DNA from 2 places in the Arcticibacter tournemirensis genome. Region 2 is predicted to be linked to the other one. Evidence: riboswitches for the same ligand, from Rfam matches in the RefSeq annotation. Region 2 holds a riboswitch; the other holds the start of a gene.
The links. A riboswitch is a leader RNA that binds a small molecule or an ion and turns the genes downstream of it on or off. The one in region 2 is predicted to bind S-adenosylmethionine.

Region 1: another riboswitch for S-adenosylmethionine. It lies ahead of BDE36_RS17420 (cysteine desulfurase family protein); the one in region 2 lies ahead of BDE36_RS14065 (O-acetylhomoserine aminocarboxypropyltransferase/cysteine synthase family protein).

What each region holds. Positions count from the first base shown of each region.
Region 1 is NZ_VFPL01000001.1:4,152,826-4,157,024, forward strand. It holds gene BDE36_RS17415 (SusC/RagA family TonB-linked outer membrane protein) at 1-1,143, opposite strand, end outside; gene BDE36_RS17420 (cysteine desulfurase family protein) at 1,451-2,614, opposite strand; SAM riboswitch class I at 2,713-2,816, opposite strand; gene BDE36_RS17425 (NAD(P)H-dependent oxidoreductase) at 2,952-3,542, opposite strand; gene BDE36_RS17430 (Crp/Fnr family transcriptional regulator) at 3,614-4,039, opposite strand.
Region 2 is NZ_VFPL01000001.1:3,333,487-3,337,685, reverse strand. It holds gene BDE36_RS14070 (homoserine O-acetyltransferase family protein) at 1-671, opposite strand, end outside; gene BDE36_RS14065 (O-acetylhomoserine aminocarboxypropyltransferase/cysteine synthase family protein) at 727-2,031, opposite strand; SAM riboswitch class I at 2,277-2,393, opposite strand; gene BDE36_RS14060 (trans-sulfuration enzyme family protein) at 2,612-3,733, opposite strand; gene mqnE (aminofutalosine synthase MqnE) at 3,847-4,199, shown strand, end outside.

The DNA of each region.
Region 1 (4,199 bases), 820 kb from region 2:
AAAGGAAGTATTAAACGACACATTTCTTTTATTCAACTTTGTGTTCGGCGTTATCCCCGTTTGATGCGAATTGTTAAATGACACCCTGTAGTTATACTTGTCGGCAGCATCAGCTATAGAAATACCATTATCTGTGAGAAACCCGGTTTCGAAGTAGTCTTTTACATTATCGGGATGAGGAACAAAAGGCACGGGAACCCCGTTGGAGCCAAACTGGGGTATCAAGCGCCCGTCCATCTTCGGCCCCCAGCTTTCGTCGACGTTATCGTTTAGGCCGCCCCCGTTTCCATCCACGTAACTGAACTGCCCGTTTGCTCCCTGTCCAAAAACATCCTGATACTCCGGCAGCACCAGGGGCTTATCAAAAACGTTATTGGAGTTCAATGTAATTCCCAAACCCTCCTTCTTACGGCCGGATTTTGTTTTGATGAGCACCACACCATGGGCAGCACGCGAACCGTATAGAGCAGCTGCGGTAGGTCCTTTAAGGACGCTTATCGATTCAATATCTTCAGAATTAAGGTCTGAAATGGCGTTGGCATAATCACGGCTTCCTCCTGCTCCCAGTTGTGAATTATCCACAGGAACATTATCAACAATAAACAATGGCTGATTATTATTGCTGATGGAAGTTTCACCCCTGATTACGATCCTGGATGAACCCATATTACCCTGTGAATTGGTAACGCGAACGCCGGCGACTTTTCCGGACAACGCATTCACCAGATTAGTCGATTTTGCGGTAGACACGGCTCCCGATTTAATCTCCTGCACTGCATACCCCAGGGATTTTCTCGCTTTGCTGACACCCAGGGCCGTAACAACCACCTCATTAAGCGAATTACTTGAGGCAGAGAGATAGACTGTGAGAGGCGTGGTTTCCGTGGTGACTGCCACACGTTGTAACTGATATCCCAGATAGGTAAAACTAAGCGTATCACCCGTGTTGACCCGGATTCTAAAAGCCCCGCTTTCGTTGGTGATCGCTTTCGCACCTTTGTTGGATGAAATATTAACGCCTATCAGGGGATCACCCACGCCCCGCTCTCTGACACTGCCAGAGATTGTCCTTTCCTGGGCACTCGAATTGTGTAAGGATAGAAGAGCCAGGAAGAATATAAGAAACAGTATTTTTACTTTCATTGTAGTATTTTCAAAATTTTAATTACTAAGATTCCCAGTCCTGCCAAGGACTAGCCAGACGAAGCAACTATACCGTCGCTGTCTTATTACATTAAATTATTAAAGCTTGATTTTTAATTTATTACCCTTCAGGCAATAGCGGAGAACTATGCGCAACACATTCGGCAACAACACGATACTATTTCACTGGTAGATGAATAGACGTTAAAAATTGAAGTAGATTGCCCTGCGACATCAAAAAGAAGTGGTGAATTTTTCATTTTATATATTGAAGTATAGAAAGATTATTATTATCGAAGATTTTGCCTCAACCGGCAACCTTCAATCGTTCTGGCCCTGATTTATGATACAGTCCCACCAATTTTTCAACTGTGTAATCGATATCCTGTTCAGTATTGTACTTACCGAAGGAAAACCGGATCACTGTTCGTTCAAAATTATAATTCAGTGCATGTAACACGTGAGAACCACCTGTTGAATGACTCGTACAGGCACTGCCTCCCGAAGCAAATATATTTTGACTATCCAGGAATGCAAGAGCCGTTGAAAACTCTGGTGACGATGGAAGAGACAAACTCAAAACAGTGTACAAGCTTTTCTGCGGGTCGGCCGAATTTCCATTAAATGAGATTTCAGGAATCTCACTTTTCAATCTGCCAATCATACGTGCTTTAAGCGACAGAATACGATTTTTGTCGGCGTCGAGGTCGCGGTATGCTATCTCAAGGGCTTTAGCCATGCCTACAATTCCCGCAACATTCTCGGTGCCGGCCCTCCATCCATTTTCCTGCCCGCCACCTTTGATGATTGAAGCAAGATTTGTACGGTTGCCATGATACAAAAAACCAACGCCTTTCGGCCCGTTGAACTTATGAGCCGAGCCTACGATAAAATCAGCATTTATCCCGCTGAGGTCGTAGACATAATGCCCCATCGTCTGAACGGTATCCGAATGAAACAACGCATTATATTTCCTGCATATTTGTGCGATTGTATCTATATCATTCAAATTGCCGATTTCATTATTTCCATGCATTACGGAAACAAAAGCACGTTCCTGAAAGGCAAGGATACTCTCCAGATGCTTCAGAGAAATATTGCCTTTTGCGTCGTGCATAAGGTATAAGAGTTTTATCACTCCATCCCTTTCGAGAGACTTCAGAGTGTTCAAAACTGCATGATGCTCAAATTGAGTGGTTATTGCAAGTTTAATACCAGACGATTCTATAGCTGAGCAGATCGCTGTATTGTCGGCCTCAGTCCCCCCAGCTGTAAACAAAATCTGGCTGGGTTGTGCATTTAGAAGTCCGGCGATGGTCCCCCTTGCTTTTTCAACAGCTTTCCTTGCTTCTCTCCCCACACCATGAGCGGAAGATGGATTGCCAAATCCTTCAAAAAAGAAGGGCTCCATTTCACTAAAAGCTTCCCTGTCTAAAGGGGTCGTTGCTGCATTGTCTAAATAAATCTTCATAATAAGTTTACTTTTAATAAGCTTATTCAGATTGAAAGAAAGGAAGATTTCCGTTTGATAGTATAGCAGACGTATGCGCAGTAGTCTGGTTTTATATCAACTTATCTTTTCTGCACTCCGTGCAGACAGGAATTAGCACCTTGTATTACAACAGGTTGCTAAGACTTCACAGGGCCTATCCCTCCGTCTTTCTGGATAAGTGTTAAATAACACAGGGGCAAATATAGACAATACTCTACTAATTCTATAGGATTTTATAAATTATTTCTGAAAGGTATAAAAAGGAAGGACATTGGGGAAGGCGATACTAACTCCTGGTAAGTTTTGAAACGCAGGATTAATTGAATTTTGAGAATCTATTTTCGAGACTGATCAACCATTTTTCTCTTTTTTCGCGGCTTACAGATTTCACCGAAGAAAAGTTTATCCAATTTAGATTTTTGTAACCCATCGTTTTAAAAACACTTCGCAACATTGCTCTTCTAATCAAATTTCCGACGAGCAGGGAATACATTATGCGGGGCTTATTCATCGTGGTGATTATTGTGACACTTTTTAAACTTTTTAAAAGTGGTACTAATCCAAAACCTCTTGGGTGGTGGTCATACACCACGCCAGGGCATAGAACCCTGTCAATAAAACCTTTAGTTCTTGCAGGCATTAAATCCCACCAAATCGGAAAAACAAATATCAGATGGTCAGCTTCCTCCAAACGTTTATTATAGTCGATTACCTGAGGATCAATGGGTTTATGTTCCACGAAGGCTTTCAAGTCAGCCGCCGACATTGCAGGGTTAAATCCATCATTATCAAGGTGTATAAGGTCAACTTCGTGGCTTGCTTTTCGGAGTCCCTTAGTTACTGAACTTAATATTGCATTATTATAGCTTCCCTCGTAGGGATGGTTAAATACTATTACTACTCTCATCTTGTCTGAATTATTTTACAAAACTGAGAAGCAGCGAACGCCCGGACGATAACAATTGTAAAGAAATGAATTTATCGCCTGTTTCGTATCCGGCTTAATGAAACAGAAGTAATACCTAAATAAGAGGCAATATAATGCTGCGGAATACGCTGAATAATATGCGGATAGTCGTCAACAAGCTCCTCGTAGCGTTTTTGAGGATTATTTTTAAGATAGGAATATAAAAGTTTTTGGCTGTGTAAAAGTCGCCTGAACAGATGTTCTTCCATTTCTTTTTTCATTTCAGATGAATTCTCCAGAGCATTTTGGAAGTCTTGTTGCGAAATAGTCTGTAAAACACAGGGCTCTAAACTTTCAATGTTATATAAACTTGGTTGATTTGCCCTAAAACTCTCAATGGAAGCAACTCTGTCGCCCTCGAAGAAAAATTGGGTTGTTATGTCTTTACCATCATTATTAATCCAGGTTCGCAAGCACCCTTTTTCAATAAAGAACATTGTTCTTGAAATCTGTCCTTCCTGTAAAAGAATTACTTTAGCTGGAACTTCCTGTCGCTTAAAACAGTGACTGAATTGACCCCATCTGTTTGTCATTGAAGTTTTTTTGATATCGCCTTTGTTCTCGTTTCAAAATTACATAAATAATTCTCTGCCGAAG
Region 2 (4,199 bases):
TCATTTGAAACTTCCTGCTGTGAAATGCCGTAGGTATCGTAGTTGCGGTATGAGAGCAACGCGATACTTCTTGCTGCCTTCAGTCCGTTTTTCCCTCCGTCGGGGTGGTTGGAATGAAAAGTAGGATCGGCAGAAATAGCCAGCCGCTGGCTTTCATTAAAAGCTACTCCCCATGGCGAATGAACGGCGTTGGTGGCAATCAGGATCAGCCGTTTAATACGGTCTGGCTCGGCAATAGCCCATTCCATTGCCTGCTGTCCGCCTAATGATCCGCCTATCAGCACGCTGATCTCTTCAATATCCAGATAGTCGGCAAGTATTCTCTGTACCGCTGCCAGATCCCTTGTGTTGAATTTTGGGAATGACATGTAATAAGGACTGCCAGTTTGCGGATTCTCGGAGAGTGGATTAGTAGTGCCGTAATGAGAACCTAAAATATTAGCACAAACAATATAATGATCTTTGGGATTAAAAAGGTCATTTTCGCCGAATAAGCCTTTCCACCAGTCGAGAACATCTGAATTGGCGGTAAGAGCATGACATACCCAAATTACATTGTCTCTCTTGTCGTTCAGCCTGCCGTAGGTCTGGTAAGCTATTTCGAGGTCGGGCAATACCGACCCGTCTTCCAGCTTAAAGGTCTTATTATGTGTGTATTTCTTAATATTCATCCGATGCGCGTACTGATCTTCCCCATGGTTTTTCCATGGAGAAGACGGTATATCCCTATTTTATCTTTTCGAAAGCCTGTTCGAAATCGGCCTTAATGTCGTCTATATGTTCAATACCTACCGATACTCTTAGCAGAGAAGGAGTAACTCCTGCTGCAAGCTGATCTTCATCGCTTAGCTGCTGGTGTGTAGTGGCAGCAGGTTGAATGATGAGGGTCTTAGCATCACCCACGTTGGCCACATGGCTGGTAAGTTCGAGACTATTTACAAACTGAATTGCTTTTTCTTTTCCGCCTTTTATTTCGAAAGAGAGCATGGAACCAAAACCGTTGCGCAGGTATTTCTTCGCATTAGCGTGGTAAATGCTGCTTTCTAGTCCGGGATAGTTTATTTTCTCCACCTGCGGATGTTGTTCCAGCCATTTAGCAAGTTCGAGTGCGTTATCTACGTGGCGTTGTACACGAAGCGACAGCGTTTCAAGTCCCTGAATAAAAAGAAAGGAATTGAAAGGAGAGGGGGCCGGACCAAAATCACGCAGTCCTTCTACGCGGGCGCGGATAATGAACTGAATATTGCCGAAGGGACCGCCGATGCCGAATACGTCGTTGAATACCAGCCCGTGATATCCTTCGGAAGGATCGGTAAACTGAGGATACTTTCCATTGCCCCAGTTGTAGGTGCCACCGTCGACAATGACACCGCCAATGCTGGTTCCGTGGCCGCCAATCCATTTTGTTGCTGATTCGACAACGATATGTGCGCCATGCTCCAAAGGACGGAATAAATAACCTCCAGCAGCGAAAGTGTTGTCGACAATCAGCGGCAGATCATATTTCTGTGCCAGTTGGGCAAACTTTTCGAAATCGGGGATATTAAATCCGGGGTTTCCGATAGTTTCAAGATAAAGCGCCTTTGTTTTATCGTCGATCAACGCTTCAAAGCTCTGTGGATCATCTCCTTTAGCAAACCGCGTTTCAATTCCCAGGCGTTTAAATGCGACTTTAAACTGATTGTATGTGCCTCCGTAAAGGAATGATGTGGATATAAAATTATCCCCGGCCTGGAGGATATTATTGATAGCAATGAACTGTGCTGCCTGTCCGGATGAAACAGCGAGAGCTGCAACCCCGCCTTCAAGTGCGGCTATCCTTTTTTCAAACACATCGGTGGTGGGGTTCATCAACCGGGTATAGATATTTCCAAATTCTTTGAGGGCAAAGAGGTTTGCGCCATGTTCTGAACTGGTAAATACATATGATGAGGTTTGATAAAGAGGCACAGCACGTGAACCTGTTGTTGGATCTGCTTCCTGACCTGCGTGAACCTGTAGTGTTTCGAATTTAAGATTGGATAATGACATGGTGATATTTTTATAAATGAATATAATGATTGAATTTAACCGTTCTGATATACGCTGGATTTAAGTGGGTATACCAAACTCATCTGTTTTTCACAGATGGGAAAGCTGAAGCATTAACAGCAGCAACAACAAATAAAACGGGACATTCGGAATGCGCTTTCGGAACGCAATGAATCTGAGATTGGCATAGTGGTTATGCCTTCTGAAGGACGAAAATGAATCTGATCTTTTCTCATGGTTTTAACAATTTATATGCTCCCGGTTTATTTACGGGACCAGGATTTGGCACCTTTTCCGGAACTCTTCCGGTTAGGTTGTCAGCGGGTCACAGAGCCTGATCTCTCACCGCTTCTTTATAAATCAAAACCTTTTAAGGGGTGTTTGACAGTATTGATAATGCTATCAATGGGTGCAAATATAACGGATTATGCTAAAAGTCCAAATTAAATATTGAAAGATGTGGGTTATGAGTTGTGTGTTATGAGTTGAAGGCAATGCGTTGCAGGTTACGGGTTGCATGGGAATGAATTCCAAATGTGGCCTACGTGTTGTACAACTGGTCATATTTCGAATTCATTCCTTAAACTCCGTCCAATGCTTGCTTTAAATCGGCTATGAGGTCTTCTGCATTCTCTAAACCTACCGACACCCTTAAAAGGTTAAAGGGCGTTTTGGTATCCGGACCTTCAACAGAAGCGCGATGCTCAATCAGACTTTCTACTCCTCCGAGACTGGTGGCTTGGGTGAAGAACTTTACTCGGTTTGCGACGTTCCTGGCGTCATCAGGACTGCCTTTTACCAGGAAGGAGAGCATTCCTCCAAAACCGCTCATCTGTCTGGCAGCCACTTCATGCAGAGGATGATCTTTAAGTCCGGGATAATATACTTTTTCCACTGCCGGATGTGCTTGCAGGAACTCCGCAACCTTTTGGGCGTTGGCAGCATGTCCTTTCATGCGGTAAGGAAGAGTTTTAATTCCGCGAACAGTCATATAACAATCGAAAGGAGCTGGGACAGCACCGGACAAGGCCTGGATGTTTTTAATTTTTTCCCAGAAAAAGTCTTTTCTCCGGGTAATTAAAATACCACCAAGGACATCACTGTGCCCTCCGAAGTATTTTGTGGTTGAATGCATGACTATATCAGCTCCGAGCTCAAACGGACGCTGAAAGACCGGCGTGGCAAATGTATTGTCGCAGCATACCATGATGCCGTGACGTTTTGCCAGGCGGACTACAGCATCGATATCTGTTACTTTTAAAAGTGGATTCGAAGGTGTTTCAACCCAGATGAGCTTCGTTGACGGCCTGATCGCTTTTTCGATGGCTGTGATATCCGAAAGATCTACATAATCTGCCACAAGGATCCCCTTATAAACGACATTAATGAGCGTGCGAAGCCCATGATACATGTCGGATGGCGCAATTATATGACTACCTGGTTCTAATGCCTGAAATACAGCAGAACCGGCGGCATTACCCGAAGAGAAAGCAGCTGCAGCTTCGCCCCCTTCAAGAGCGGAGAGTACGCGTTCAAGTGAGCTCCGGTTGGGATTTTCTGCCCGTGTATAGATAAATCCATGAGGATACCCGCCGTCTTCAGCTCTTTCGAATGTGGTAGAGAGCGTGATTGGCTGTATCACTGCACCTGTGGAAGAATCTACTTTATTGCCGGCATGAATAGCGATGGTTTCGAGTTTCATAATCTTTAAGAATCGCGTAAAAATACATATTAGAACACAAGACAGCAGCCGGAAATTTCATTGTTACATCAAAATGATAATGGAAGTACGGTCTTTATTGTATTTTTGCAGAGATGAATTCCGCAAATGATTTAACGATACTGATATCTGATAAAAATCTGGATCCACAGCTAAAAACTATTGCTTTGAAAGTGCAGGCTAGCGAGCGTATTTCTTTCGATGAGGGCGTGGCGCTTTACGAGAAGGGAGAACTTGCATACCTTGGTGTATTGGCTAACTTTATCAGGGAGCAGCGGCATGGCAACAAAACGTATTTCAACCGTAACTTCCATATTGAACCTACTAATTTATGTGTTTACGATTGTAAGTTCTGCTCTTACTCGCGGCTGATTAAGCAAAGAAGCGAAGGCTGGGAGCTTACTATGGAGGAAATGCTGAATATAGTGAGGAAATACGATGATCAGCC